DNA from 3 places in the Streptomyces sp. NBC_00569 genome. Region 1 is predicted to be linked to each of the others. Evidence: predicted binding sites of a transcription regulator. Region 1 holds the regulator's gene; each other region holds the start of a gene.
What was found. The regulator HrcA, encoded in region 1, represses chaperone genes, less so after heat shock. The targets are predictions, from matches to a motif close to TTNGCACTCNGNNNNNCNGAGTGCNAA.
Positions count from the first base shown of each region.

Region 2: groES (co-chaperone GroES) is a predicted target of HrcA. The motif match lies at 4,287-4,313, and genes of this name have one in related genera.
Region 3: groL (chaperonin GroEL) is a predicted target of HrcA. The motif match lies at 4,355-4,381, and genes of this name have one in related genera.

Region 1 covers NZ_CP107783.1:6,579,581-6,589,341, reverse strand. The annotation lists gene OHO83_RS29625 (S41 family peptidase) at 1-324, opposite strand, end outside; gene OHO83_RS29620 (VOC family protein) at 431-823, opposite strand; gene OHO83_RS29615 (16S rRNA (uracil(1498)-N(3))-methyltransferase) at 844-1,587, opposite strand; gene OHO83_RS29610 (nitronate monooxygenase) at 1,584-2,657, opposite strand; gene dnaJ (molecular chaperone DnaJ) at 2,770-3,906, opposite strand; gene hrcA (heat-inducible transcriptional repressor HrcA) at 3,907-4,923, opposite strand; gene OHO83_RS29595 (MBL fold metallo-hydrolase) at 5,045-5,776, shown strand; gene OHO83_RS29590 (DUF3097 domain-containing protein) at 5,811-6,638, shown strand; gene hemW (radical SAM family heme chaperone HemW) at 6,789-8,021, opposite strand; gene OHO83_RS29580 (SpoIIE family protein phosphatase) at 8,076-9,761, opposite strand, start outside.
Region 2 covers NZ_CP107783.1:4,483,410-4,493,170, reverse strand. The annotation lists gene OHO83_RS20050 (cell wall-binding repeat-containing protein) at 1-1,016, shown strand, start outside; gene OHO83_RS20045 (class I SAM-dependent methyltransferase) at 994-2,205, opposite strand; gene OHO83_RS20040 (polysaccharide deacetylase family protein) at 2,297-3,235, shown strand; gene OHO83_RS20035 (polysaccharide deacetylase family protein) at 3,235-4,242, shown strand; gene groES (co-chaperone GroES) at 4,456-4,764, shown strand; gene groL (chaperonin GroEL) at 4,875-6,500, shown strand; gene OHO83_RS20020 (ester cyclase) at 6,644-7,351, opposite strand; gene OHO83_RS20015 (SDR family NAD(P)-dependent oxidoreductase) at 7,532-8,305, opposite strand; gene OHO83_RS20010 (MOSC domain-containing protein) at 8,751-9,431, opposite strand; gene OHO83_RS20005 (LysR family transcriptional regulator) at 9,512-9,761, shown strand, end outside.
Region 3 covers NZ_CP107783.1:5,592,936-5,602,696, reverse strand. The annotation lists gene OHO83_RS25310 (PTS transporter subunit EIIC) at 1-1,408, shown strand, start outside; gene OHO83_RS25305 (hypothetical protein) at 1,625-2,164, shown strand; gene OHO83_RS25300 (hypothetical protein) at 2,218-2,493, shown strand; gene groL (chaperonin GroEL) at 2,566-4,191, opposite strand; gene OHO83_RS25290 (cold-shock protein) at 4,511-4,714, opposite strand; gene OHO83_RS25285 (MoaD/ThiS family protein) at 5,140-5,415, opposite strand; gene thrC (threonine synthase) at 5,463-6,749, opposite strand; SAM riboswitch class I at 6,767-6,898, opposite strand; gene OHO83_RS25275 (glucosyl-3-phosphoglycerate synthase) at 7,079-8,026, shown strand; gene OHO83_RS25270 (hypothetical protein) at 8,063-8,941, shown strand; gene OHO83_RS25265 (alpha,alpha-trehalose-phosphate synthase (UDP-forming)) at 9,051-9,761, shown strand, end outside.

The DNA of each region.
Region 1 (9,761 bases):
GCTGAGCGCGAGGACCTGCCCGTCGGGGGTCCAGCCGCGCACCGTCGTCCTCGAACTGCCCCAGTACGTAAGGCGTTTCGAGGGTCCGCCGTCGACCGGGGCGATGTGCACCTCGGGGGCGCCGTCGCGGGTGGACGTCCAGGCGACGGTGGTGCCGTCGGGCGAGATCCGGGGGTGGCTGACGGGGACGTTGTCGGCGCTGACGCGCCAGGCGCGCCCGCCGTCGAGAGGGGCGACCCATACGTCGTCCTCGGCGGTGAAGGCGGCCAACTCGCCGTGCAGATGCGGGAACCGGAGATATCCAGAGTGCGCTGTCCGTATCACTCGATCACCCTAGGCACGCGCACCGCGTCCGGTCAGGGCTTTCGTCACTTGCCCGCGGTGATACGGCTTGTTCCGGCGCCCTGCGGGACCGAGGATCGCCGCGCGCTCAGCCGCCCATCAGCAGCCACTCCTGGAGCTCCACGATGTTGCCCTCGGGGTCCTTGAGGTGTGCGACGCGCATCCGGTCGGTCATCGGCGCGGGGCCCTGGAGGATCTCGGCGCCGCGCGCGACGATCTGTTCGCAGTACCGGTCCAGGTCGTCGACCCGCAGCACGACGAGGGAGCGGTACCCGTCCGGGGCGTCCCCCACCTCACCGATGACCCGCGCCATCAGCGTCCGGTCCTCGAGCGCGATGCCCGCGGAGCCCGCCACGGGGCTGAACTTCTCGTACGGTCCGTCCTGAGCCCCCGACTGCGGCCTGAGGCCGAGCACGTCCGCGTAGAAGCGGTAACAGGCACGGAAGTCGGTGACGAGAAGTCTGACCTGGGCGAGTTCCACGCGTCCCCCTGGGGGTCTGATCAGGACCAGCGACCGGTGCGGCCGAGGAGCAGCGCCGTCGCGGCGGTCCCCGCGGTCGACGTACGCAGAACGCTACGCCCGAGCCGGTACGGACGCGCGCCCGCCTCGGCGAACGCGGCGAGCTCGTCGGGCGAGACGCCGCCCTCCGGGCCGACCACGAGGACGATGTCCCCGGCCGTGGGCAGCTCGGCGGTGGCGAGGGCGCCGCTGTCGCAGTCGCGGTCCTCGTGCAGGACCGCCGCGAAGTCCGCCCCGGCGAGAAGTGCCGCCACCTGCTTGGTCGTCGCGGCGTCCGCGACGTCCGGGAAGCGCACCCGGCGGGACTGCTTGCCCGCCTCGCGCGCGGTGGCCCGCCACTTGCCGAGCGCCTTGGCGCCGCGGTCGCCCTTCCACTGCGTGATGCAGCGGGCCGCCTGCCACGGCACGATCGCGTCGACACCGGTCTCCGTCATGGTCTCGACGGCGAGTTCGCCCCGGTCGCCCTTGGGCAGGGCCTGGACGACGGTGATCCGGGGAGCCTGCGCGGGCTCCTCCTGGACGGGGCCCGCCGTGACGACGAGCCGGTCCTTGCCCTCGGCGGCCTCCACGACCGCCTCGGTCCAGCGCCCGCGCCCGTCGGTCAGGACGACGTCCTCACCGGCCCGCAGCCGCTTCACGGAGACCGCGTGCCGCCCCTCGGCCCCGTCGAGCACGTACGTCTTGTCGGACGGCACCTCGTCGACGACGAACACCGGCGCCGTCATGCGGCACCCCGCGCGCCCAACGCGTCGCTCGCCTCGGCGAGTTCGGCCGCGAGCACCTCGACGAGCTGGCCGGCGGGCAGCTCACGGGCGAGCCGGTGGCCCTGCCCCGCCCACAGCGCCATCCCCTGCGGGTCCCCGGCCTTGGCAGCGGCCTTGCGCAGCGTCGACGTCATGTGGTGGATCTGCGGGTAGGCGGCGGGCGCGTACGGGCCGTGCTCGCGCATGAACCGGTTCACGAGACCGCGCGCCGGGCGCCCGGAGAACGCCCGGGTCAGCTCGGTCCGCACGAACAGCGGGTTGGTCATGGCCTGCTTGTGCAGCAGGTTGGCGCCGGACTCGGGGCAGACCAGGAAGGCCGTGCCGAACTGTCCGGCGTCGGCGCCCGCGGCGAGCACGGCGGCGAGCTGCCCGCCGCGCATGAGGCCGCCGGTGGCGATGATCGGGATCTGCACGGCCTCGCGGACCTGGGTGATAAGCGCGATGAGTCCGATGCCGGAGCCGTCGGCCTCCGGGTTGTCCCGGTGCGTGCCCTGGTGGCCGCCCGCCTCGATGCCCTGGACACACACCGCGTCGGCGCCGGCCCACTGGGCGGCCTGCGCCTCCTCCGGGGTGGTCACGGTGACGGCGGTGAGGGTGCCGACGCGGGCGAGGGAGTCGATGACGTCGCGGCCCGGGCAGCCGAACGTGAAGGTGACGACCGGTACCGGGTCGTCGAGGAGGATCGCGAGCTTCGCGTCGAAGCCGTCGTCGCGGCCGCTGTCCGGGTCGCCCAGCTGCGTCTCGTACCAGGCCGCCTCACCGGCGAGCTGGCTGCCGTAGACGGCGACGGCCGCGGGGTCCGCGTACTCGGGCTGCGGCATGAAGAGGTTCACGCCGAACGGCTGGCCGGTCAGCCCCCGTACCTGCTTGATCTCCTGGTACATCCCGTCGGCGGTCTTGTACCCGGCGGCGAGGAATCCGAGCCCGCCGGCCTCCGACACGGCGGCGGCGAGCTGCGGACAGGAAGCACCGCCCGCCATGGGTGCCTGCACGATCGGATAGTGACAGAGATCGGTCAGCGTGGGGGACATGACCGCATCGTGCCACGTCCCCCGCATCGGACCGAATCGGCCCTTCCGCGTGGCATGTGCCACGCGTGATGCGGGGGACGTGGTCCCTGCTTCTTGCGTACGCCGGGCTCAGTCAGCGTCCGTTGAACGCATCCTTCAACCGCGAGAACAGCCCCTGCTGGCCGGGCTGGAACTGCCCCGTGGGACGTTCCTCGCCGCGCAGCTTCGACAGCTCACGCAGCACCCGCTCCTGCTCGGGGTCCAGCTTCGTCGGCGTGAGGACCTCGACGTGCACGATGAGGTCGCCGCGACCGCCGCCGCGCAGGTGCGTGATGCCGCGCCCGTGCAGCGGGACCGACTGACCGGACTGCGTGCCCGGCCGGATGTCGATCTCCTCCAGGCCGTCGAGCGTCTCGAGCGGCACCTTGGTGCCGAGCGCCGCCGCCGTCATCGGAATGGTGACGGTGCAGTGCAGATCGTCGCCGCGCCGCTGGAACACGGGGTGCGGCAGCTCGTGGATCTCGACGTACAGGTCACCGGCGGGGCCGCCGCCGGGGCCGACCTCGCCCTCGCCCGCGAGCTGGATCCGCGTGCCGTTGTCGACACCGGCCGGGATCTTCACGGTGAGCGTGCGCCGCGAGCGGATGCGGCCGTCGCCGGCGCACTCCGGGCACGGCGTCGGCACGACCGTGCCGAAACCCTGACACTGCGGGCACGGCCGCGAGGTCATGACCTGGCCCAGGAAGGACCGCGTGACCTGGGACACCTCGCCGCGGCCGCGGCACATGTCACAGGTCTGCGCGGACGTGCCCGGCGCGGCACCCTCGCCGCTGCAGGTCGTACAGACGATGGCCGTGTCGACCTGGATGTCCTTGGTGGTCCCGAAGGCGGCCTCGTCCAGCTCGATCTCGAGCCGGATCATGGCGTCCTGGCCGCGGCGCGTGCGCGACCGGGGACCACGCTGGGACGCCGTTCCGAAGAACGCGTCCATGATGTCGGAGAAGTTCCCGAAGCCACCGGCGCCGAAGCCGCCGGCTCCGCCTCCGCCCGCCTGCGAGAGGGGGTCGCCCCCGAGGTCGTAGACCTGCTTCTTCTGCGGGTCCGACAACACCTCGTAGGCGGCGTTGATCTCCTTGAACCGCTCCTGTGTCTTCGGGTCCGGATTCACGTCCGGGTGAAGCTCACGGGCCAGCCTGCGGAAGGCCTTCTTGATCTCGTCCTGGGAGGCGTCGCGGCGCACGCCGAGTACGGCGTAGTAGTCCGTGGCCACTTACGACTCCGCCAGGATCTGTCCGACGTAACGTGCCACTGCGCGTACTGCTCCCATCGTTCCCGGATAGTCCATGCGGGTCGGTCCGACCACGCCGAGCTTGGCGACTGCCTCGCTGCCCGAACCGTAGCCGACCGAGACCACAGAGGTTGAGCTGAGTCCCTCATGGGCGTTCTCATGACCGATCCGTACGGCCATGCCCGAATCGTTGACCTCACCAAGGAGCTTGAGGAGCACGACCTGCTCCTCAAGGGCCTCGAGAACCGGCCTGATGGTGAGGGGAAAGTCATGTCCGAAGCGCGTGAGATTGGCGGTACCGCCGATCATCAGACGCTCCTCGGTCTCCTCGACGAGCGTCTCCAGCAAAGTGGAGAGCACCGTCGCGACCGTGCCGCGGTCCTCCGCGTCGAAGGACTCCGGCAGGTCCTGCACCAGCTGCGGCACGTCCGCGAAGCGGCGTCCCGCGACCCTGCTGTTGAGCCGGGCCCGCAGATCGGCGAGAGAGGTCTCGCCGAACGGCGCCGGGCAGTCGATCATCCGCTGCTCGACCCGCCCCGTGTCCGTGATCAGTACGAGCATCAGGCGGGCGGCGGCGAGCGAGAGCAGTTCCACGTGGCGCACGGTGGACCGCGTCAGGGACGGGTACTGCACCACGGCGACCTGCCGCGTCAGCTGCGCGAGCAGCCGCACGGTCCGGCCGACGACGTCGTCGAGGTCGACGGCGCCGTCGAGGAAGTTCTGGATGGCGCGGCGCTCGGGCCCCGTCATCGGCTTGACCGCCGTCAGCTTGTCCACGAACAGGCGGTAGCCCTTGTCGGTCGGGATCCGCCCGGCGCTCGTGTGGGGCTGGGCGATGAAGCCCTCCTCCTCGAGCGCCGCCATGTCGTTGCGCACCGTCGCCGGTGAGACGCCGAGGCTGTGCCGCTCGGTGAGCGCCTTGGAGCCGACCGGCTCCTCGGTCCCCACGTAGTCCTGGACGATGGCGCGCAGCACTTCGAGCCTGCGTTCACTGAGCATTCGCGCGCACCTCCAGCTGTGTCGTCCGCGGCTGGCACTCGGTGCGGCCGAGTGCCAATGGTCTCCGGGTCAGTGTACGGCCGGTGGGTACGGGCCCGGCAAGGGCGCTAGCGTCGGACCCATGGACGACCTGGACTGGAATGCGGTGGGCTGGGAGGAGCTGTCCGCTCGGGCGGGGCGGGTCCGGCTGGCGGGCTGGGACTGCACGACGGGCCTGGTCGTGGGCGACGGGGCGGCGTTGCTCGTCGACACGGGTTCATCACTTCGTGAGGGTGCTGCGCTGCGGGCGGACACCCGGCGCCTCATGGGCCCGCACGCGCGCGTGACGCATATCGCTCTGACACACCCCCACTTCGACCATGTTCTGGGCACGGCGGCGTTCGCCGGTGTCGAGGTGTACGGCGCCGCGGGCATCGACACGGTGTTCACGCGGGGCCGCGACGACCTGCGGGCGTCCGCGGTGGCGCACGGCGTGCCGCACGAGGAGGCGGCCGAGGCCGCTGACGTGCTCGTCGTGCCGCAGCACCGGGTGTGCGGGGAGTGGACGCTCGATCTGGGCGGCGGGCTCCAGGTGCTGCTCGCGAACGTGGGTCCGGCGCACAGCGGGCACGACCTGGCGGTCCTGGTGCCGGGCACGCCCGAGGTCGTTTTCTGCGGCGATCTGGTCGAGGAGTCGGGCGAGCCGCAGGCGGGCAGTGACGCGGTGCCGGGCCGCTGGCCGGCCGCCCTGGACCGGCTGCTGGAACTGGGCGGTGAAGATGCCGTGTACGTCCCCGGGCACGGAGCCGCGGTGAATGCGGAGTTTGTCCGTGCGCAGCGTGCCGCCCTGGCGGCGCGTTTCGGCGTGTCGTAACCGTACGGCCGTTCGCACTCCTATCGTCTGCACCATGCGCCAGTACTCCCCCGACTTCACCCCGCCGTGGAAGAAGCAGCAGGCCGCGCCCGAGGTGGCGGCGGACGTGGATCTCGTGGTCGAGGAGGTCACGACCGGGTTCTGTGGGGCCGTCATCCGCTGCGAGAAGACGGCCCAGGGCCCGACGGTGACCCTGGAGGACCGCTTCGGCAAGCACCGGGTGTTCCCCATGGACCCGCGCGGCTTCCTGCTCGAGGGCCGGGTCGTCACCCTCGTACGCCCCCTGTCCGCCGCGCCCGTGCGTCCCTCACGCACGGCCTCCGGGTCGGTCGCGGTGCCCGGGGCGCGGGCTCAGGTCGCGCGGGCCGGGCGCATCTATGTGGAGGGCCGGCACGACGCGGAGCTGGTGGAGCGGGTCTGGGGCGACGACCTGCGCATCGAGGGCGTGGTCGTGGAGTACCTGGAGGGCGTCGACGACCTGCCCGCGATCGTCGCCGAATTCGCCCCGGGGCCCGACGCGCGGCTCGGCGTCCTCGTCGACCATCTGGTGCCCGGCTCGAAGGAGTCACGGATCGCGGCGCAGGTCACAGGCGAGCACGCGCTGGTCGTCGGCCACCCCTACATCGACGTGTGGGAGGCCGTGAAGCCTTCGGCCGTGGGCATCCGGGCGTGGCCCCGGGTGCCGCGCGGCCAGGACTGGAAGACGGGCGTGTGCCGGGCGCTCGGCTGGCCGGAGAACACCGGCGCGGCCTGGCAGCACATCCTGTCGCGGGTGCACAGCTACCGCGATCTGGAGCCCGAACTCCTGGGCAGGGTCGAGGAGTTGATCGACTTCGTGACGCTGCCCGCGGACCTCTCCTAGGACTGCCGGGAGCCCGTCCCAGGAGTGCCGGAGGCGCGTCTTCGCAGCGCCGGAGGCACGCCTTCGCAGCGCCGGAGGCACGCCTTCGCAGCGCCGGAGGTACGCCTTCGCAGCGCCGGAGGCACGCCTTCGCAGCGCCGGAGGCGCGCCTCAGTCGACGAGGTCGCGGACGACCGCGTCGGCGAGGAGGCGGCCGCGCAGGGTGAGGACGGCGCGCCCGGCCTCGTACGGGGCCGCTTCGAGCAGGCCGTCGGACAGGGCCCGGCCGGCGGCGGCGCGGCCCGCAGGCTTCAGGAGCGACAGGGGGCAGCCCTCCAGGAGGCGCAGCTCCAGCAGGATGCGCTCGACGCGCCGGTCCTCGTCCGACAGGAGCTCGCGCCCCGCGCCGGGCGAGCGCCCCTCCGCGAGGCGCCCGGCGTAGGCGCCCGGGTGCTTCACGTTCCACCAGCGCACCCCGCCGACGTGGCTGTGCGCGCCGGGACCCGCGCCCCACCAGTCGGCGCCGCGCCAGTACAGCTCGTTGTGCAGGCAGCGCCCGGTGTCGGTGGTGGCCCAGTTCGACACCTCGTACCAGTCGAAGCCCGCCCCGCCGAGGACCTCGTCCGCGATGAGGTAGCGATCCGCGTGGACGTCGTCGTCCGTCATCGGGACCTCGCCGCGGCGGATGCGCCGGGCGAGCTGGGTGCCCTCCTCGACGATCAGCGCGTACGCCGACACATGGTCAGGTCCGGCGCCGATGGCCGCCTCCAGCGAGGCCCGCCAGTCGTCGTCGCTCTCGCCGGGGGTGCCGTAGATCAGGTCGAGGTTGACGTGGTCGAAGCCGGCGGCGCGCGCCTCGGCGACACAGGCCTCGGGGCGGCCGGGGGTGTGGGTGCGGTCGAGGATCTTCAGGACGTGCTGCTTGGCGCTCTGCATGCCGAAGGAGATCCGGTTGAAGCCGCCTTCGCGGAGGGTCTCCAGGTAGGCGGGGCCGACGGACTCGGGGTTGGCCTCCGTCGTCACCTCGGCGTCGGGCGCGAGCCCGAACTCGTCGCGGATCGCCCCGAGCATCCGTACGAGGTCGTCCGCCGCGAGGAGCGTCGGGGTGCCGCCGCCGACGAAGACGGTGCGCACCTGGCGCGGGTCGTCGCCGAGGACCTTGCGGGCGAGACGGACCTCGTCGACGAGGGTGTCCGCGTAGTTGTCACGGGAGGCGAGCACACCGCCGGAGCCGCGCAGCTCGGTCGCGGTGTACGTGTTGAAGTCGCAGTAGCCGCAGCGCGTGGCGCAGTACGGGACGTGCAGATAGAACCCGAGGGGCCGGTCCGCCGCCCCGGCCAGGGCGGAGGCGGGCAGCGCGCCGTCGTCGGGGACGGGCTCACCGTCGGGGAGTGCGGAAGGCATGGACCCATTGTCCCGCAGCCGTGAGGTTGTCCCGCCGGCCGCTGCTCCGGGGGGTCAGCGGGCCTGGAGGACCAGGAGAGCGAGGTCGTCGTCCGGCGGGCTCTCGGAGAACTCGTGGACCAGGCGTCTGATCCGCTCGGCGAGCAGGGGCGCGGTGAGGCCCGCGCAGCCCGCGAGGGCGTGGGAAAGGCCGTCGCCGTCGTCGAACTGACGGTGCCCGTCCCGGCGCTCCGTCACCCCGTCCGTGACGCACAGGAGGGTGTCGCCGTCGTGGAGCACGAGACTCTCGCTGGTGTAGCCGGGGTCGTCGACGACGCCGAGGAGCACCTGGGGTTCGGCGGCGGACCCGACCAGGCCGTCGGGCCGCAGCAGGAGCGGCAGGGGGTGTCCGGCGGAGGCCAGGGTGCAGCGCATCCCGTGCTCGGTGGGCACCAGCTCCCCGTAGAGCAGGGAGAGGAAGCGGGGCGCGCCCTCGGGTGTGAGGCCCTGACCGCCCGCGGCGGCGAGCGCGCGGGCCGCGGCGTCGGCCGCCTCCGTGGCGTCGTCGAGGAGGAGCCGGTTGAGGCGGTCGAGGACCTCGGCGACCTGGTACCCCTCGCGGGCGAGCAGCCGCAGCCAGGGCCGGGCGAGGCCGATGACGACGGCCGCCTCCGGGCCCTTTCCCTGGACGTCGCCGAGCGCGAAGCACCAGCGGCCGTCACCGGCGGGGAACACGTCGTAGAAGTCGCCGCCCGGGCCGCCCGCGTCGCGCGGCTCGTAGACGAGCGCGGACTCGATGCCGGGGATCTGGGCGACGGCGGAGGGCAGCAGGCCGCGCTGGAGGATGCGGCTGATGGTGGCCTGGCGGGCGTAGCGGCGGGCTGCGCTGACGGCGAGGGCGACGCGGCGGGCGAAGTCCTCGACGAGGCCGGTGACCTCGTCGGGGAAGCGGGTCAGACCCGCCCGTCCGATGAGGAGGGTGCCCACCGCGCGGCCGCCCGCGCTGAGGCGGTAGGCGAGCGCGGCGCCGGCCGGGTCGCCGCCGAGGGACTCGAAGGGCCACGGCACGGGGACGGCCGCGCTGCGCGCCGCGTCGGTGGGCTGCGGCGGGTCCTTCTCCAGGATCTTGCGGAGCTCCTCCATGCGGTTCTCGCTGGTGTGCCAGACGCGGGCGAGGCGGGGCGTGGCGAGGACGCCGGTGCCGCGGCCCGCCCGGTCGGCGGCGCCCCGGTCCGGCCTGCCGTCCTCGTCGTCGAGCCAGACGGCGCACCAGTCGGCGAGGCGCGGCACCAGCATCTGTCCGGCGAGCGAGGCGACCTGGTCCTCGTCGAGCTGGCCCGCCAGCAGGTCGGACGCCTCGGCGAGGAAGGACAGCGCTCCGCGGTTGACCCAGTCCTGGTCGTGCGGGTAGCGGTGCGGCGTGGGAGCCAGTATGTCGGCGGCGCGCAGCCCGCGCTGAAAGGTTCTTGCGCCGGGGAACGCCTCGGGGGCACCGCCCCGCGGCTCGGCGCCGTCGACGGGGAGGCGGGCCCAGACGGTCTTGGTGCCGGGCTGGTACGTGATCCCCCAGGCGTCGGAGAGGGAGGCCACGAGGCGCAGGCCGCGCCCGCACTCGGGGGTGTCGGGACCCATGTCGGTGCGGTCGCTGCGCACGGCGCGGGCGGGGTGGTGGTCGGAGACCTCGATGACGAGGGCGGCGGCGGGCGCGCACCCTCCGTCGAGGTCGTCGGGGTGGCCGGTTTCGAGACGGCACAGCAGCTC
Region 2 (9,761 bases), 2.1 Mb from region 1:
CGGTGCTGATCAACCGTGACAGTCCTTCGTACTCGCTCACGGCGCCGGCCCTTGCGGGCAAGAAGCACGGGCCGGTCCTCATGACGCCGTCGGGCGGCCTGTCGTCCGCGGTGAAGGCGGAGCTCAAGCGGACGCTGAAGCCGGGGGCGTACGTCTATCTCGTCGGCGGCACGTCCATGCTCAGCAGCACCGTGTCCTCGCAGGTGACCGCGCTCGGCTTCACGCCGAAGCGGCTGGCGGGCACCTCCCGCTACTCGACCTCGGTCGCCGTGGCCAAGTCGATCACCAGCGCGCCGAAGTACGTGTTCCTGGCGACCGGGACCGACTACCACTCGGCTCTGGCGGCGTCGGTCGCGGCCGGCGCGGACGGGACGGGCAGCGCGGGCGGCGTCGTGCTCAACGACGGCAACACGCTGACCTCGTCGGTGAAGTCGTACCTCAACAGCCTCGACCCCGACGACACCATGATCATCCCGGTGGGGACGTCCGCGAAGTACGCGTTGACGCACACGACGTTCTCCAGCTGGCCCTCGACGTACACGTACTACCCGGTCACGGGGACCGGGCACGAGGGCACCGCGGCCGCCCTCGCCAAGCTCTGGTGGAGTGCGCCGAGCCAGGCGGGGCTCGCCTCGGTCGACTCGTGGCGCGGCGGTGTGTCCGCGGGCTCCGCGATGAACGTGTTCGGTCCCGTGCTCTGGACCACGCCCGGCGCCCTGTCGAGCGCGACGAGCAGCTATCTGTTGCGGGAGTCCGCGAGCGTCCAGTTCGCGGTCGGCTTCGGCGGCAGCACTTCCGTGGCGGCCGGCACGCTGGACGCTTCCGGGGCCGCGATCAGCGCGGGCAGCGGCCAGTACGTCTCTCACCCCTACTACAACGGGGTGGAGCCGCAGAGCGCGCGGCGGAGCACCTTCCTGGCCCGCACGAACGGCGGTGACGCCACCTCGGTGGAGCGGACCGGCCCGATCGGCGCCGAGCCGAACCTGGAGCCGCTCAGGACCCGGCACCACCAGTAGCCGGACGCGCGGGCGCGCCGAGCAGCATCGTCGGGGCGCCCGCGACGCGGGTCAGGAAGACCGTCACCGCGTTCGGGCCGTGCCGCTTCGGCAGTGCCTTGCGGCGCAGCTCCTCCGGCTCCACCGCCGACCCCCGCTTCTTCACCGTCAGGATCCCGACCTCGCGCTCCCTCAGCAGCGCCTTCAACTTCTTGACGTTGAACGGGATGTGGTCCGTGATCTCGTACGCGGTGGCGTACGGCGTCGCCCGCAGTGTGTCGGACGTGACGTAGGCGATCGTCTCGTCGATCAGCCCGCCCGCCACCTCCTCGGCCACGTCGGCGACCAGGTGGGCGCGGATGACGGCGCCGTCGGGCTCGTACAAGTACCGCCCCACGGACCGCACTTCGGGGTCGGGGAGGCCGCGGCCGGTGAGTGCGCGCGGCCCGGGGAGCAGTGTCGCCCGCATGCGGCCCGGCTCGGTGCCGAACCAGAGCACGGCCTCCTTCACGTCCCCGCCGTCCGAGATCCACTCGGCGTCGGCCGCGTCGGGGATGGCCTCGTGGGGGATGCCGGGCGCGATCTTCAGGGCCGCGTGCCGGGCCCCGAGCGCCGCGCCGACCGCCCAGGACAGGGGCGGGGAGTACGCCTCCGGGTCGAAGATCCGGCCGCCTCCCTTGCCGCCGCCCCGGCGCGCGGGGTCGACGAACACCGCGTCGTACGGCTCCGTGTCGACCTCGGTGACATCGGCCTCGCGGACCTCGATCAGCCCGTCGAGGTCCAGGGCCCGAGCGTTCGCGCGGGCGACCTCGCAGGTGAGGGGGTCGCGGTCGACGGCGAGTACGGAGATCCCGGCGCGGGCCAGCGCGATCGCGTCGCCGCCGATGCCGCAGCACAGATCGGCGACGGAGCGCACTCCGAGCGCCTTGAACTCCTGCGCGCGGTGGGTGGCGACGCTCGTGCGGGTCGCCTGCTCGACGCCGTTCGCAGTGAAGTACATGCGGCGCGCGTCCGCCTCGCCGAACTTCGCCGCGGCGCGCTGGCGCAGCCGGGCCTGCGCGATGGCCGCCGAGACGAGGTCCGCCGGGTGGTCGCGGCGCAGCCGGGTGGCGACGGCGAGCTCCTGGCCGGGGGTGATGTCCCGTACGTCGTCGAGGAGCGCCTGGCCCTGCGCGGAGAGCAGTGAGCTGAAGGAGGCGAGGTCGTTCACCAGGCCCATTGTGGGCCAGTCGGTGGACGGTGCGCGCCCGGCCGCGGTGTCGGGCCCGGATCGGTGCTGTGAGCTGCGAGGATCCGGCGCCATGCGACTTGTACGACAAAACGACAAAAGAGCCGCTGAGGGGATGCCGGGCCGGGGGGCCCGTCACGCCCGTACGCGGGCCTGTCTCGCCGTTCTCGCCGCCTGCGCGGTCCTCTCCGGGTGCGCCGCGGCCGACGGCAAGAAGGCCGTCGAGCCGGCGCCCGGCCCGCAGCCCCTCCAGGCGCCGCCTGCCCGCGCCCTCGACTCCCACGCGGGCAAGATGCGTGCCGCCCGGGTCGCGATGGCCAGGAAGTGGGGCCTGTCGAAGCCGCCGCTCCTCGCGCCGCCGGCGCCCGCCGAGAAGCCCGTGATCCGGGCCCGTAAGGGCTTCGAGGTCCACGGCCAGGAGGACCTGCCGCCCGTCTTCACGACCGTGCCGACCAAGGACAAGGTCGTGTTCCTCACCATCGACGACGGCTCCGAGAAGGACCCGGAGTTCCTGAAGATGATGAGCGACCTGAAGATCCCGTACACCGCCTTCCTCAGCAACTACCTGGTGAAGGACGACTACGGCTACTTCGGGAAGATGCAGGCCCGTGGCGTCACGCTGAACAACCACACGCTGACGCACCCGTATCTGCCCGGCCTGTCCTACGCGGAGCAGAAGCGCGAGATCTGCGGGATGCAGAACATCATGCAGCGCCAGTACGGCGAGCTGCCCGCTCTCTTCCGCCCGCCGTACGGCAACTACAACCGGGACACGCTGCGCGCCGCCAAGTCCTGCGGCATCAAGTACGCGCCGATCTGGAACGAAGAGGTGTACGTCGACCACGTCGAGTGGCGCGAGGCCGACCGGGACCTGCACCCCGGCGACATCATCCTGACCCACTTCCGCGGCCGCGAGGAGTGGAAGGGCAGCATGCCCGACATGGTCCGCCTGCTCATGAAGTACGTGACCGACAAGGGGTACGCGGTGGCCAGGCTGGAGGACTACCTGTGATGCCCGTGCGGGCGCGGCGGGCCCTCGCGCGCACCGGGCCCCGGCGGCTGCTCGCCGCTGCCCTGGCCGCCGGTGTCCTCGCACCCGCGCTGCTCACCGGGTGTGCCCCGTCCGTGGACCCGATCGAGCGGCTCAGCAGGAAGGCGGCCGAGAGGGTCCGCCACTCGCACGACGCGGCACCGACGACCACACCGGCCGTCGGTCCGGGGGGTGGGTCGTGGGGTGCGCTCGGGGCCGGGACGGCGGGAGCCGGCGGGGGGCGGGTGCGCGTCGTGCCTCTTCACGCCCCCGCGCGTCACGCCACAACTCCACGTGACGGCCGTGCCCGGGACGCCTACCGCCGCTGGGGACTCTCCGCTCCGCTCGCCCCGGCGCCGAGACCCCCGGCACGCCACGCGGCCGGGGCGGGGCCGCACGCGCTCCCGCCCGTCGTGGACCACGTCCCCACCAAGGACCACGTCGTCTTCCTCACCTTCGACGACGGGGTGGACCGCGACCCGCACTTCGCCGACATGGTCCGCGACCTGCGGCTGCCCGTCAGCGTCTTCCTCACGGACGGCGTCGCGGGCCCCGGCCACGACCACTTCGGCAGGCTGCGGACCCTCGGCGCGGGCGTGCAGAACCAGACCCTGAACCACCACTTCCTGCCCTCGCTCCCGTACGCCGAGCAGCACGCCGAGATCTGCGGCCAGCAGGACCGGCTGAAGGACCGCTTCGGTACCCGCCCCCGCCTCCTCCGGCCGCCCTTCGGCGAGTACAACCAGAACACCCTGCGCGCCGCCGCCACTTGTGGGGTCGACGTCGTGGTCCTGTGGCGCGCCTCGGTGGCGAGCGGCGACCTGCGTGACGCGGACGGGGGCCGGCTGCGTCCCGGTGACATCGTCCGGGCCCAGTTCCGTGACGGCGTCGGCCCGCACGGGGCGTCGCTCACCGGGACGATGACGCGGCTGCTGCGCCTCATCCAGGCCCAGGGGTTCGCGGTGGGGAGGCTCGAGGACTACCTGTGACGGACGGGCCGAAGGGGCCGTGCGGAAGACTCGCCGTCAGTGAATTGGCACTCCGCTTGACCGAGTGCTAATCGCAGTCATAGTCTCGGCCCTGGCACTCCCCACTGGAGAGTGCCAATAGCGACGGGCAGGTCCGGCACCCGCGACGACGGATCCACCTGGTCGCCACCTCAGACAGTTAACCCCGTGATCTCCGAAGGGGGAGGTCGGATCGTGACGACCACCAGCTCCAAGGTTGCCATCAAGCCGCTCGAGGACCGCATTGTGGTCCAGCCGCTCGACGCCGAGCAGACCACCGCCTCTGGCCTGGTCATCCCGGACACCGCGAAGGAGAAGCCCCAGGAGGGCGTCGTCCTCGCCGTGGGCCCGGGTCGCTTCGAGAACGGCGAGCGCCTGCCGCTCGACGTGCAGACCGGCGACATCGTGCTGTACAGCAAGTACGGCGGCACCGAGGTGAAGTACAACGGCGAGGAGTACCTCGTCCTCTCGGCTCGCGACGTGCTCGCGATCGTCGAGAAGTAATTCACCCACTGTTTTAGTTCTGCGCCCCTGGCACCCCGCTACTCAGCTGCGACTTTTCTCAGCATGCCGGGCGTCGGGGGCGCAGTTCGTTCGAGAGGACTAACAGCTCCATGGCGAAGATCCTGAAGTTCGACGAGGACGCCCGTCGCGCCCTCGAGCGCGGCGTCAACAAGCTTGCCGACACGGTCAAGGTGACGATCGGCCCCAAGGGCCGCAACGTCGTCATCGACAAGAAGTTCGGCGCTCCCACCATCACCAACGACGGTGTCACGATCGCCCGCGAGGTCGAGATCGACGACCCGTACGAGAACCTCGGCGCCCAGCTGGTGAAGGAGGTGGCGACCAAGACCAACGACATCGCGGGTGACGGCACCACCACCGCCACCGTGCTCGCCCAGGCCCTGGTCAAGGAAGGCCTGCGCAACGTCGCCGCCGGCGCCTCCCCGGCCGCCCTGAAGAAGGGCATCGACGCCGCGGTCAAGGCCGTGTCCGACGAGCTCCTCGCGACCGCCCGCCCGATCGAGGACAAGGCCGACATCGCCGCCGTCGCCGGTCTGTCCGCCCAGGACTCGCAGGTCGGCGAGCTCATCGCCGAGGCGATGGACAAGGTCGGCAAGGACGGTGTCATCACCGTCGAGGAGTCCAACACCTTCGGTCTGGAGCTGGACTTCACCGAGGGCATGGCGTTCGACAAGGGCTACCTGTCTCCGTACTTCGTGACGGACCAGGAGCGCATGGAGGCCGTGCTCGAGGACCCGTACATCCTGATCAACCAGGGCAAGATCTCCTCCATCCAGGACATGCTGCCGCTGCTCGAGAAGGTCATCCAGGCCGGTGGCTCCAAGCCGCTCCTGATCATCGCCGAGGACGTCGAGGGCGAGGCCCTGTCGACCCTGGTCGTGAACAAGATCCGCGGCACGTTCAACGCCGTCGCCGTCAAGGCGCCCGGCTTCGGTGACCGCCGCAAGGCGATGCTCGGCGACATGGCCACCCTCACCGGTGCCACCGTCATCGCCGAGGAGGTCGGCCTCAAGCTCGACCAGGCCGGTCTGGACGTGCTCGGCACCGCCCGCCGCGTGACCATCACCAAGGACGACACCACGATCGTCGACGGTGGCGGCAACAAGGCCGACGTCGAGGGCCGCGTCAACCAGATCAAGGCCGAGATCGAGAACACGGACTCCGACTGGGACCGCGAGAAGCTCCAGGAGCGCCTCGCGAAGCTCGCCGGCGGCGTGTGCGTGATCAAGGTCGGCGCCGCCACCGAGGTGGAGCTCAAGGAGAAGAAGCACCGTCTGGAGGACGCCATCTCCGCGACCCGCGCCGCGGTCGAGGAGGGCATCGTCTCCGGTGGTGGCTCCGCTCTGGTGCACGCCGTCAAGGTCCTCGAGGGCAACCTCGACAAGACCGGCGACGAGGCCACCGGTGTCGCGGTCGTGCGCCGCGCCGCCGTCGAGCCGCTGCGCTGGATCGCCGAGAACGCCGGCCTCGAGGGCTACGTCATCACCTCGAAGGTCGCCGAGCTCGACAAGGGCCAGGGCTTCAACGCCGCGACCGGCGAGTACGGCGACCTGGTCAAGGCCGGCGTCATCGACCCGGTCAAGGTCACCCGCTCCGCCCTGGAGAACGCCGCGTCCATCGCTTCGCTGCTGCTCACGACCGAGACCCTGGTCGTCGAGAAGCCGGCGGAGGAGGAGCCCGAGGCCGCCGGCCACGGGCACGGCCACTCCCACTAGTGCACTGAGCCACTGAGTCACTGGTGCACTGAGTCACCGGTGCAGAGCCGGTCCGACCGGCTCTGCACCGTACGAGGCCCGGTTCCGCGTTCTTCGCGGGGCCGGGCCTCGGCGTGTGCGGCGCCGGGTCCGGGCCTGAGCGGTCAGGACTCGAGCTGATCGAGCGCGCCGAGCTGGGCCATCAGCCCCAGCCGGTCGATGTTCCACCAGCCCTCGACGATCTTCCCGTCCTCCTGGAACCGGAAGATGGTCGCGCCGGTCATCGTGACCTGCTTGCCCGTCGCCGGAATGCCCATGAAGTCGCCGTTGTGGTCGCCCTTGAAGGTCCACCGCGTGCACACCCGGTCGCCTTCGGTGATCTGGTCGTCGATGATGAAGTCGAGGTCGAACCCGCCGCGGTACATCTCGATCTCGCGCCGCATCGCGTCGAGACCGATGGTGTCCGTCACGTTGCCGGGGTCGTGGTCGTGGTAGTCCTCCGCGAGCAGGCCGTTGAGCGGCGGCAGTTCACCCTCGATGGCGACCGTCTCGAAGAACCGGCGCGCGTTGCCCGCGTACAGCTGCTCGTCCCGCACCACCTCGAGGTCGGTGAAGGTGGGCATCTCGTCGCAGAGGGCGACCATCTCCCGGAAGATCGTGTCGGTCTCCGGAAGGTTCGAGTTCCGCATCGCCTCCTCGTACGACGGGAACTCCACGATCTCGATGAAGTGCGACGCGTCGGACCGGTCCTTGCCGACGAAGCTGTGCGTCGCGGTCCGCTTCCCCTTGGTCCGCTCCGCCCATGTGTCCATGAGCCGGTTCATCTCGTCGAATCGGCTGGTCTTGCAGTCGATCAGTTGCACGAACGTCATGACGCCCCTTCCGGCCCCCCTGCGTAAGGTCCGGACAGCTCCATCCTCCCACCGCCGTGTAACGACCCGGCGGGAGCGGGAACGGGAACGGGTGAGTCGGGTCGGGCGGGACCGAGGCCCCGCCCGACCCGACCCGGACCCGCCTCGGCCCCGTACTCGGCGTGCCTTACTCGCCGTGCCTTACTGCGGCCCGTACTTGCGCCCTGTCTTCGCCGTGACGCCGCCGAGCAGCCCGCGAGGCGCCAGCTTCACGACGCCCATCAGCGTCTTGTACCGCGGATCCGGGATGGACAGCGACTTGCCGCGCGCCAGATCGGCGAGCGCCGCCGCCACCAGCTTGTCGGCGTCGAGCCACATCCAGTTGGGGATGTTGTCGGTGCCCATGTCGGCCCGCTCGTGGAACTCCGTACGGACGAACCCCGGGCAGAGCGCCATCAGCCGCACACCGCTGCCCGCCAGGTCCCGCGCCGCGCCCTGCGTGAACTGCACGACCCACGCCTTCGACGCGCCGTACGTCCCGCGCGGCACGAACGCCGCCACCGACGCCACGTTCACCACGCCGCCCCTGCCGCGCTCACGCATCGGCGCCACCGCGGCGGACGTGAGCCGCAGGACCGCCTCGCAGTGCACTTTCAGCATGGTCAACTCGTCAGCGAGCGGGACCTCCAGGTACTGGCCCTTGTTGCCGAAGCCCGCGTTGTTGATCAGCAGGTCCACGGGACGCTTGCGGTCGGACAGCCGTGCCTCGACCGCGCCGATACCCTCGTCGGTGGCGAGGTCCGCCGTGAGCACCTCGGCCTCGACGCCGTGCCGGTCGTGGAGCTCGGTGGCCTGCTCCCGCAGCCGCTTGGTGTCACGCGCCACCAGGACGAGGTCGTGGCCGTCCGCGGCGAGCCGGCGCGCGAACGCGGCACCGATCCCCGAGGTGGATCCCGTAATCAGAGCGGTAGTCATGGGGCAAGGCTAGTGACCGCCGTGGGCGACCGCGCTCGGGAGTCCCCGCGCGTTGGCCCTTGTCCACGACCACGAACTGCCCCGTCACACCGCTGCCCTCGGGGGAGAGCGGACGGCGGCGGACAGGTACGGAGTGTCGGGAAGGAGCATCCACGCACCACCCCTTTGTGTTCTGGTGTCGGCAACTTGCCTACATGTACGGGCAGTTCGGGTAGTCGCGGGAGTCGTCCGCGATGTGGTGGGGGTGGCGCGGGCAGGAAGCTCGACGCATGTCCCGCTTCAAGCGCGTTCTCCGCGTGGCCGGTTCGGCCGTCACCGTCGTGGCGCACGCGACCAGTTGCGCAACCGGCGCGCGGACCGGTTCCGCAACCTCCGTGCGGACAACGACCGCTGGGGTCGCGCGCCCGAGCCCGTGACCGCCGCGCGGCCCGGGTCCGCTCCGCCTCTACACCGCGTCCCCGCCCCCGTACTTCGCCACGTACGTACGAGCGGCCTCGACTGCCTCGGGGGCGAGCGCGTCCGCCGCGACGAGCAGCCGCGGGAGCAGGCCGCGGTCGGTCGTGACGGCCCGGAACTGGAACGCGACGGTCACCTCGTGGTCGGGCCGGTGCACGATCTCGATCGTGTCGCCCGCCCGGATCGCGCCCGGCTCGATCACTCGCAGATACGCGCCAGGTGCGGCCCGCGCGGTGAAGCGCCTGACCCACCCCTTCTCGGCGAGGTGGCCCTGGAACGTGCGGCAGGGGATCCGGCCCGAGGCGACCTCGAGGACGAGGTCGGGGCCGACGCGCCAGCGCTCGCCGATCTTCGCGCCCGACACGTCGACGCCCTCGGTGGTGAGGTTCTCCCCGAACGAGCCGTTGCGCAGAGCGTGGCCGAGCGTGCCCTGCCACTCGTCGAGGTCCTCGCGGGCGAAGGCGTAGACCGCCTGGTCGTCGCCGCCGTGATGGCGCATGTCGCACACGGCGTCCCCTTCGAGACCGCTGGCGCCGATCCCCTTGGGCCCGGGCGCCGCCACCCGGACGGGGCCCGGCACCGGCCGCTTGTCGATACCGGTCACGCCCTCGGCCTGGTCGGTGTGCTCGCTGGCCTCGGGGCGACCCACGTTCAGAGACAGAACCTTCATGACGGCACGCTAAGCGACAGGGCGCCAAAGCGTCGACGCATTATTTCCCGTTGCATCCAAGGCTCCCTTATGCTTGGGGAATGATCGAGGCCCGTCATCTCCGTGTCCTGCGCGCCGTGGCCGCCACCGGTTCCTTCTCGGCGGCCGCCCGCGAACTCGGCTGCACCCAGCCCGCGGTCAGCCAGCAGATGAAGGCCCTCGAATCCTCGGCGGGCACCCCGCTCCTCATCCGTACGGGCCGCGAGATGCGACTCACCCAGGCGGGTGAAGCTCTGGTGCGACACGCGGCGGGCATCCTGGCCGGACTGACCGCGGCGGAGGAAGAGGTCG
Region 3 (9,761 bases), 990 kb from region 1:
CGCGCTCGTCGACGAGGACGCGCTCAAGGCGCTCCCCGACGTCATGGGCGTGGTCGACGACGAGACGTACCAGATCGTCCTCGGACCGGGAAAGGTCGCCCGGGTCACCCCGGAGTTCGAGACCCTGGTCGAGGAGGGGAAGGCCGCCGCACCCGCGGCCCCCGCCGCCACCCCCGAGCCGCACGCGGTCACCGCGGACGAACTCGCCGCCCAGGGCGCCGAGCTGAGGGCCGCCCGCAAGGCGAAGAACGCGACGCCGTTCAAGCTGTTCCTGCGCCGGATCGCGAACATCTTCGTGCCGCTGATCCCGGCGCTGATCGGCTGCGGCATCATCGCCGGCATCAACGGCCTGCTGATCAACCTGCACTGGCTGCCGGGCGTCACCCCCGCCCTCGCCGCCATCGCCTCCGGCTTCATGGCGCTGATCGCGGTGTTCGTCGGCCACAACACGGCGAAGGAGTTCGGCGGTACGCCGATCCTGGGCGGCGCGGTCGCGGCGATCATCGTGTACGCGGGCGTCGCGAACATCGAGGCGTTCGGCCAGAAGCTGTCGCCCGGCCAGGGCGGCGTGCTGGGCGCGCTGGGCGCCGCGGTCCTCGCGACGTACATCGAGAAGTGGTGCAGGAAGTGGGTCCCGGAGGCGGTGGACGTGCTGGTCACGCCCACCCTCACGGTCCTGGTCTCCGGCCTGGTCACGATCTTCGGCCTCATGTTCGTGGCGGGTGAGATCTCCACGGGCATCGGCACCGCGGCGAACTGGCTCCTCGACAACACGGGCGCCTTCGCGGGCCTGGTCCTCGGCGGCCTGTTCCTGCCCCTGGTCATGCTGGGCCTGCACCAGGCCCTCATCCCCATCCACACCACGCTCATCGAGCAGCAGGGCTACACCGTCCTGCTTCCCGTCCTGGCGATGGCGGGCGCGGGCCAGGTCGGCTGTGCGATCGCGGTGTTCAAGCGCCTCAAGCACAACAAGTCGATCCGTACGACGATCAAGTCCGCGCTCCCCGCAGGCTTCCTGGGCGTCGGCGAACCCCTGATCTACGGCGTCTCGCTCCCGCTCGGCCGCCCCTTCATCACGGCGTGCGTGGGCGGCGCGGCGGGCGGCGCGTTCGTCGGCTTCTTCTCGATGATCGGCGACAAGGTCGGTTCCACGGCGATCGGTCCTTCGGGCTGGGCCCTGTTTCCCCTCCTCGACGGCAACAAGGGCCTCGGCACGACGGTCGCGATCTACGGCGCGGGCCTGCTGGTCGGGTACATCGTGGGCTTCGTGGCGACGTACTTCTTCGGCTTCAGCAAGCAGATGCTGGTGGACCTGAACGTGGACACCCAGGAAGCGGCCGCGGGCGGCTCGTCCGAGCCTCTCGCCCCGAGCGGGCCGGCACCGGCAAAGGTGACGGCCTCGGCCTGACCCCGACATCCACCGACTGCTGAGGGCCACCCGGTCACGTACCGGCGTGGCCCTCGTCGATTGCCACCGAGCCCGAGGCTGACCGGCCGAGATCTGCCAGTCTCCCCGTCGAGGGCGGGTCCGGCCCCGGGTCGGACCACGTCCATCGGCCCTCCACGGCTGATCCCGGCGACCTCAGGCGGATTCGGGCCACAGGCCGGGGACCAGAATGACCCCATGAGCCACGACCGCGAACACCCGGACGACGACCGCGTCTTCGTCCGGAGCAACTGGGGCACGAACCGCTACGTCTACAACGCGCGCAACCCCGTCGGCCGCGTCCTCATCGTCGGCTCGCTGCTGTTCGCGGCGGGCGGGCTCTACGCGATGTCCCACCCGGACCTCTTCCGGGGCGGCTGGGACGGTGACGACCTGCGGACCGCGGTGACGGGCGCGACGGCGCAGCTGTCGCGGGAGAGAACCGGCCCGGGCACCGACACCGGCCTTTACGCGGACATCCTGACGCAGGACATCGCGCGGCACGGGCAGGGCCCGCAGGACGCCCTCACCGTCACCCTCGCCTCCGACCCGCCCGAATCCACGATCTGGTACGGCGGCACCGAGGACGCCGACTTCTCGGTCAGGGCCCGCGGCACCGATACCGCCTTCTGCCTGCACGTCCACGCGGTGCAGCGGCCGAAGGCGACGGGCTACGACGCCGTGGACTTCACCGTCGACGACGGGAGCTGCCCTGGAGAGACCACCGGGGCGCCCTGACGGCGCCCGGCGCTCCACATGCGCCCGCGCGAGCCGTCCCGCATTCTGAAGTCATGGCTGAGAGCACGTTCTCGAAGATTTCCTGGACCGAGTTCCGCCCCGACCAGAAGCGGCTGACCGTCGGTGCCGCGCTGACCGGCGCCGGGATGCTGGTCGCCACGGCCGGTGTGGGCCTGCTCGTCTTCGAACTGGTCCGCGCGGGCCGGACCTGGACCGGCAGCTGGGAGGTGTCACCCGGCGAGCTCGCCTCCCGGGCGCTCCACCAGGCGCAGACCGCGGCGCAGGCCGGCCGCGACGCATGGCGCACATACGAGGAGCAGGCGGTCTGACAACACGCCGTCGGCCCCCGGGACCAAGTGGTCCCGGGGGCCGACAGAGATGTACTTACCGATCCATCAGGATCAGAAGTCCATGTCACCGCCCGGCATGCCGCCCGGAGCGCCGCCCGCGGCGGCCTTCTCCGGCTTGTCGGCGATGACGGCCTCGGTGGTGAGGAACAGCGCGGCGATGGACGCGGCGTTCTGCAGCGCGGAACGCGTGACCTTCGCCGGGTCGAGGATGCCCTCGGCGATCATGTCGACGTACTCGCCGGTCGCGGCGTTCAGGCCGTGGCCGATGGGAAGGTTGCGGACCTTCTCCACGACGACGCCACCCTCGAGACCACCGTTGACGGCGATCTGCTTGAGCGGGGCCTCGAGGGCGAGCTTCACGGCGTTGGCGCCGGTCGCCTCGTCACCGTCGAGCTCGAGCTTCTCGAAGACCGCGGAGGCCTGGAGCAGGGCCACGCCACCACCGGCGACGATGCCCTCCTCGACGGCCGCCTTCGCGTTGCGAACGGCGTCCTCGATGCGGTGCTTGCGCTCCTTGAGCTCGACCTCGGTCGCGGCACCGGCCTTGATGACCGCAACACCGCCGGCGAGCTTCGCCAGGCGCTCCTGCAGCTTCTCGCGGTCGTAGTCGCTGTCCGAGTTCTCGATCTCGGCACGGATCTGGTTGACGCGGCCCTGGACCTGGTCGCTGTCACCGGCGCCGTCGACGATCGTCGTCTCGTCCTTGGTGATGACGACCTTGCGGGCGCGGCCGAGCAGGTCGAGACCGGCGTTCTCCAGCTTGAGGCCGACCTCCTCGGAGATGACGGTGCCACCGGTGAGGATGGCGATGTCGCCGAGCATGGCCTTGCGGCGGTCACCGAAGCCCGGGGCCTTGACGGCGACGGACTTGAAGGTGCCACGGATCTTGTTGACGACCAGGGTCGACAGGGCCTCGCCCTCGACGTCCTCGGCGATGATCAGCAGCGGCTTGCCGGACTGCATGACCTTCTCGAGCAGCGGAAGGAGGTCCTTCACGTTGCCGATCTTGGAGTTGACGATGAGGATGTACGGGTCGTCGAGCGACGCCTCCATACGCTCCATGTCGGTGGCGAAGTACGCCGAGATGTAGCCCTTGTCGAAGCGCATGCCCTCGGTGAGCTCAAGCTCGAGACCGAAGGTCTGCGACTCCTCGACGGTGATGACGCCTTCCTTGCCGACCTTGTCCATCGCCTCGGCGATGAGCTCGCCGATCTGGGTGTCGGCGGCGGAGATGGAGGCCGTGGAAGCGATCTGCTCCTTGGTCTCGACATCCTTGGCCTGCTCGAGCAGGGCGGCGGAGACGGCCTCGACGGCCTTCTCGATGCCGCGCTTGAGGGCCATCGGGTTGGCGCCGGCCGCGACGTTGCGCAGGCCTTCCTTGACGAGCGCCTGAGCGAGGACGGTCGCGGTCGTCGTGCCGTCACCGGCGACGTCGTCCGTCTTCTTCGCGACCTCCTTGACCAGCTCGGCGCCGATCTTCTCGTACGGGTCCTCGAGCTCGATCTCCTTGGCGATGGACACACCATCGTTGGTGATCGTGGGGGCGCCCCACTTCTTCTCGAGGACGACGTTGCGACCCTTGGGGCCCAGGGTCACCTTGACGGCGTCGGCGAGCTGGTTCATGCCGCGCTCGAGGCCGCGCCGTGCCTCCTCGTCGAACGCGATGATCTTGGCCATGTGAAGTGGTCCTCCCGGACGGGGTGGAAACGCAAACGGACCGTGCTGGTGCCCGCGACGGACGGCCTGCGTGCCGTGTGGTTCCTTGCCCCACCCGGCCTGCGAGCCTCACCGACCCGATCCAAGTTCTGTCACTCTCACCTTCAGAGTGCTAACGCAATGATTAGCACTCGGCCTAGGAGAGTGCAAGCGCCTCCGGCAGACGCGCGGCCCTCCCGGGCGGTGTGCGCGGGTCGCGCGCAGACGCACGAGAGGCCCGCACCCCTCGCGGGGTGCGGGCCTCTCGGCGTGAGTGTGTCGGTGGCCGATCGCGCCGAGATCAGACGGCGAGCTTGACCATGTCCGCCTGCGGACCCTTCTGGCCCTGCGAGATCTCGAATTCGACTCGCTGACCCTCTTCAAGGGTGCGGTATCCGTCCATCTGGATGGCGCTGTAGTGGACGAATACATCCGCACCACCGTCGACCGCGATGAAGCCGTACCCCTTCTCCGCGTTGAACCACTTGACGGTGCCCTGAGCCATGACTAACTCCCCTATTACTGGCCCTTGCACAGGCCCGCACTTCGCGGACCCGGGTCAGACCTCACGCCCCATTGGTTGGAGGTGTGCGCCGGAACGCGTCGACCGCGGCTGAATGTATCTGCCCAACTGCCCTCTGCAACAGGTCAATCGGACGAGAATTCTGGGCACGGCAGAGCGGTAATAAGCGGCGGAGTCATTGGATTCCGGGGCAACTCGGGCCCGACAAATGCCACGAACACCCGATAAGGGCGGGGCACTTTGGCTGCTTCTTGTCGGACGGCGGCCGACTTCATATATGCGCTCGGCACAGGCGCGAAGCTCGCTTCCCAACTCTACCGCGCTCAACCATGCAGAATTGCCCCCTCCGCTTCTCTCGCGGAGGGGGCAATTCAGGTGACTCTGTGTGGCCTTGCAAGGCCGGGCGATCAGCCGCCGGCGACGGCCGGGATGATCGAGACGCCCGCGCCTTCCGGCGTCGCCGTCTCCAGGCCCTGCTCGAAGCGCACGTCGTCGTCGTTGACGTACACGTTCACGAAGCGGCGCAGCTTGCCCTGGTCGTCCAGGACGCGGGCCGCGATGCCCGTGTGGTTCTTCTCCAGGTCGGCGATGACCTCGGAGAGGGTCCCGCCCTCGGCGGCGACCTCGGCCTTGCCGCCGGTGTAGGTGCGCAGGATGGTGGGGATGCGGACGTTGACGCTCATGGGGGCTGCAGCCTTTCCGTGCGGGTGTCGCGGGAGTGCGCGGGTCTTCAGTGGGCGAGGCCCGCGTCCCGGAACGCGTCCAGGCTCGGGCGGATGGTCGCGGTCGCCTGGGACGTCTCGGCGACCGCGTCGAGGGTCTTGAGGCCGTCGCCGGTGTTGAGGACGACGGTGGTGAGCGTCGGGTCGATCAGGCCGGCCTCGATCAGCTTCTTCGTCACGCCGACCGTCACACCGCCCGCGGTCTCCGCGAAGATGCCCTCGGTCTGCGCGAGGAGCTTGATCGCCTCGACGACCTGCTCGTCGTCGACGTCCTCCACGGCGCCGCCGGTGCGGCGGGCGATGTCGAGGACGTACGGGCCGTCGGCCGGGTTGCCGATGGCCAGGGACTTGGCGATCGTGTTCGGCTTCTGCGGCCGCACGACGTCGTGGCCGCCCTTGTAGGCGACGGACACCGGCGAGCAGCCCTCGGCCTGGGCGCCGAAGAGCTTGTACGGCTTGTCCTCGACGAGGCCGAGCTTGATCAGCTCCTGGAGGCCCTTGTCGATCTTCGTGAACTGGGAGCCGGACGCGATCGGGATGACCAGCTGGTCCGGGAGCCGCCAGCCGAGCTGCTCGCAGATCTCGTACGCGAGCGTCTTGGAGCCCTCGCCGTAGTACGGGCGCAGGTTGACGTTGACGAAGCCCCAGCCCTCGCCGAGCGGGTCGCCGATGAGCTCGGAGCAGAAGCGGTTGACGTCGTCGTAGTTGCCCTCGATACCGACGAGTTCGCCGCCGTAGACCGCGGCCATGACGACCTTGCCCTGCTCCAGGTCGTGCGGGATGAACACGCAGGAGCGGAAGCCGGCACGGGCCGCGGCGGCGCCGACGGCGCCGGCGAGGTTGCCGGTGGAGGAGCAGGACAGGGTGGTGAAGCCGAAGGCGCGGGCGGCCTCGATGGCCTGGGCGACGACGCGGTCCTTGAAGGAGTGCGTGGGGTTGCCGGAGTCGTCCTTGACGAACAGCTTGCCCTGCTCGACGCCGAGTTCACGGGCAAGGTTGTCGGCCTTGACGAGCTTGGTCCAGCCGGGGTTCAGGTTCGGCTTCTCGGCGACGTCGGCCGGGACGGGCAGGAGAGGGGCGTAGCGCCAGATGTTGGCGGGTCCGGCCTCGATCTCCTTGCGCAGCGACTCGGGGTCGCCGACCGGCAGGTCGTAGGAGACTTCGAGCGGCCCGAAACACTCGGCACAGGCGAAGATCGGTCCGAGCGGGAAGCTGGTGCCGCACTCGCGGCAGGAAAGCGCCGAGGCGGGTCCGAGATCAACGGACGTGGTGGTGGCGACAGTCTGCGCAGCCATGATGGCGAGGCCCTTTCTCCTCATCTTCCTCGCGGCGCATCTCGCCACGAGACGGAATTGGCACCTTCCCCACCTGGACCTCGACAAGGTCGGCGGGAGGGTTGCCGGGACTTCAACGGGCCGTATCCCTCTGTCCCTCTGGATGAGCGCTATTCGGTTGTTGAGCTGGCACTTGATCACTCAAGCGCGGCGGCGACCCCGACATGCGATGGTCACCGGCGTTGTTCAAGACTGTAACCGAAGGCCTGGACGCTTGAGATAGTCGTCCGAACCGCGAGATGGATCACAGTTCGTGATCAGACAGTTCAGACAGTGAGGAGCCGCGCACCGTGCTGGAAGAAGTTGAGCGCTGGCTGAGCAGGCGTTCCTGGTCGGTGTCGGACCGCCCGCTCCCTCAGTTGATCGCCGCGAAGCGTGCCTCGGGCACCTCGGTGAGCGTGGTACTGCCCGCGCTGAACGAGGAGGAGACGGTCGGCGAGATCGTCGCCGAGATCCGGCGCGCCCTGATGACGGAGCGGGTGCCGCTGGTCGACGAGCTGGTGGTGATCGACTCGGGCTCGACGGACCGTACGGCCGAGGTCGCGCGGGCCGCCGGGGCGCGCGTCGTGCACCGGGACACGATCCTGCCGAGGATCCCGGCCCTGCCCGGCAAGGGCGAGGTGCTGTGGCGCTCGCTGCTCGTGACGGGCGGCGACATCGTCTGCTTCGTCGACGCGGACCTGAAGGAGTTCTCCGCGGACTTCGTCTCGGGGATCGTGGGCCCGCTGCTCACGGATCCCGGCGTGGACTTCGTGAAGGCGATGTACGACCGCCCGCTCGGGTCCGCCGCGGGCCAGGGGGGCCGGGTCACGGAGCTGGTCGCGCGCCCCGTCCTCAATCTGCACTGGCCGCTGCTCGCGGGGTTCGTGCAGCCGCTCGGCGGCGAGTACGCGGCCCGCAGGTCGCTCCTGGAGCGCCTGCCGTTCCCCGTCGGTTACGGAGTCGAGCTCGGTCTTCTCGTCGACGCGCTGCACACGGTGGGCCTGGACGCGCTCGGGCAGGTCGACGTGGGCGTGCGCAAGCACCGGCACCAGGACGGGCAGGCGCTCGGGCGGATGGCCGCGGCGATCTACCGCACCGCGCAACTGCGGCTCGCGCGCGGGCACCTCGTACGTCCGGTGCTCACCCAGTTCGAGCGCGGGGAACAGGGATTCGAGCCGCGCACGCATGATGTGGACACCGAGGAACGCCCCCCGATGACCGAAATCACCGAGTACGCGGAGCGCCGCGTGGCGTAGCCGGGGCAATCGTATGTTTTGCCTACATTGCCCTTTATGTGGCTCAGACAAGTTTCGGGTGAGCGACGGCTGCGCGCAGCCGCCACCCGCACCGCCGGGGCGCTCGTCGCCACGGCCACCGCACTGACGGCGCTCGGCGCCGCGGCCCCCGCCTCGGCGGACGCGGTCGCGCCGTTCACCAAGCGCTACATCGGCAACACGGTCATGGGCTGCCGGGCCGCGCCGGCCGGCCTGACGGCGCGCTGCGCGGCGGCCGGCGGCGGCCGGGGCGGCCGCAACGACACGTTCGTGACGCAGCGCGTCAACACGGCCGGTACGACGGCCGGTTACGGCTCCAGCACCGGCCGGGTGACGATCCCGCCCGGCGCGAAGGTGACGTACGCGCCGGCGCCGCCCGCCCTGCGCATCACGAGCGTGCCGGAGCGGCCCGCCGCGCCGCCGTGCGCGGAGACCGGGAACACCGTCACGATCGCCGACTTCTCCGCCAGGAAGCGCACCGGCGTCGCCGTCGAGTGGCCCGTGACGGCGGGCTCGGCCCCGGTCGCCTCCGCCGGGAGCGTCACGAAGCGGGGGGCCGTGTACGTCTGGAAGGGTGACGTCGCGGCCCACGGCGAGGTCGTCATCACACAGCGCGTGAAGGCGTCCTGCACGGCGGGCCGGGCCACCGTGATCACCGTGACGGCCGACGTGCCCCGCACCAACTGCCCGAAGGCCCGGCCCGGCGAGGGCGACCCGTGCACCTCGGTCATCACCGCCAGGCGGGAGCAGGCCCGCCCGGCCCCGGCTCAGGAGGCGCACGGCAGCGCGCTGGCCGACACCGGTGACTCGGACCGTTTTCTGTACGGCGGTCTCGCGGCGGCCCTGTGCACGCTCGGTGTCCTCGCGGTGGCGGCGGCGCGCAGCCGCCGGTACTGACCCGCGCGGGTAACCGCCGCGGCAGGCGGACGGCGGATCGTATACGGCCGGACTCCCACGGAGTCCGGCCGTACGTTTGAGCGTTTACGGGCCGGGCTACTTTGCCCGTATGGCTTCCACGCAGGGTGCACAGATCCTCGTCGCGTCCAACCGCGGTCCGGTCTCGTACGAGCTCGGGGCCGACGGGACGCTCGACGCGCGGCGCGGCGGGGGCGGGCTCGTCTCCGGGCTCTCCGCGATCGGACAGGACCCGGACGGGGCGAGCGCGGTGTGGGTGTGCGCGGCCCTCGGCGAAGGCGACCGCGAGGCGGTGCGGCGCGGCGTCGGCGAGCCCGGCGTGCGGATGCTCGACATCGACCCCGAGGTGTACGCCGACGCGTACAACGGCATCGCGAACTCGGTCCTCTGGTTCGTCCACCACATGCTCTACCAGACGCCCCTGGAGCCGGTCTTCGGGCCACGGTTCCGTGCGCAGTGGGCGTCGTACGAGGCCTACAACCGGGCGTTCGCGGAGGCGCTGGCCGCGGAGGCCGGGCCGGGCGCCGCGGTCGTCGTGCAGGACTACCACCTGGCGCTCGTGCCGGGGATGCTGCGGGAGCTGCGCGGCGACCTGCGCATCGGGCACTTCTCGCACACCCCGTGGGCGCCGGTCGACTACTTCCGGATGCTGCCGGACGACATCGCCGGGCAGCTGCTGCGCGGGATGCTGGGCGCGGACCGGCTCGGCTTCCTGACGCGGCGCTGGGCGGACACGTTCACGGCGTGCTGCGAGGCCGTGGTGGGCGGCACGTTCGGTACCGAGATCGGGGTGCACGGCCTG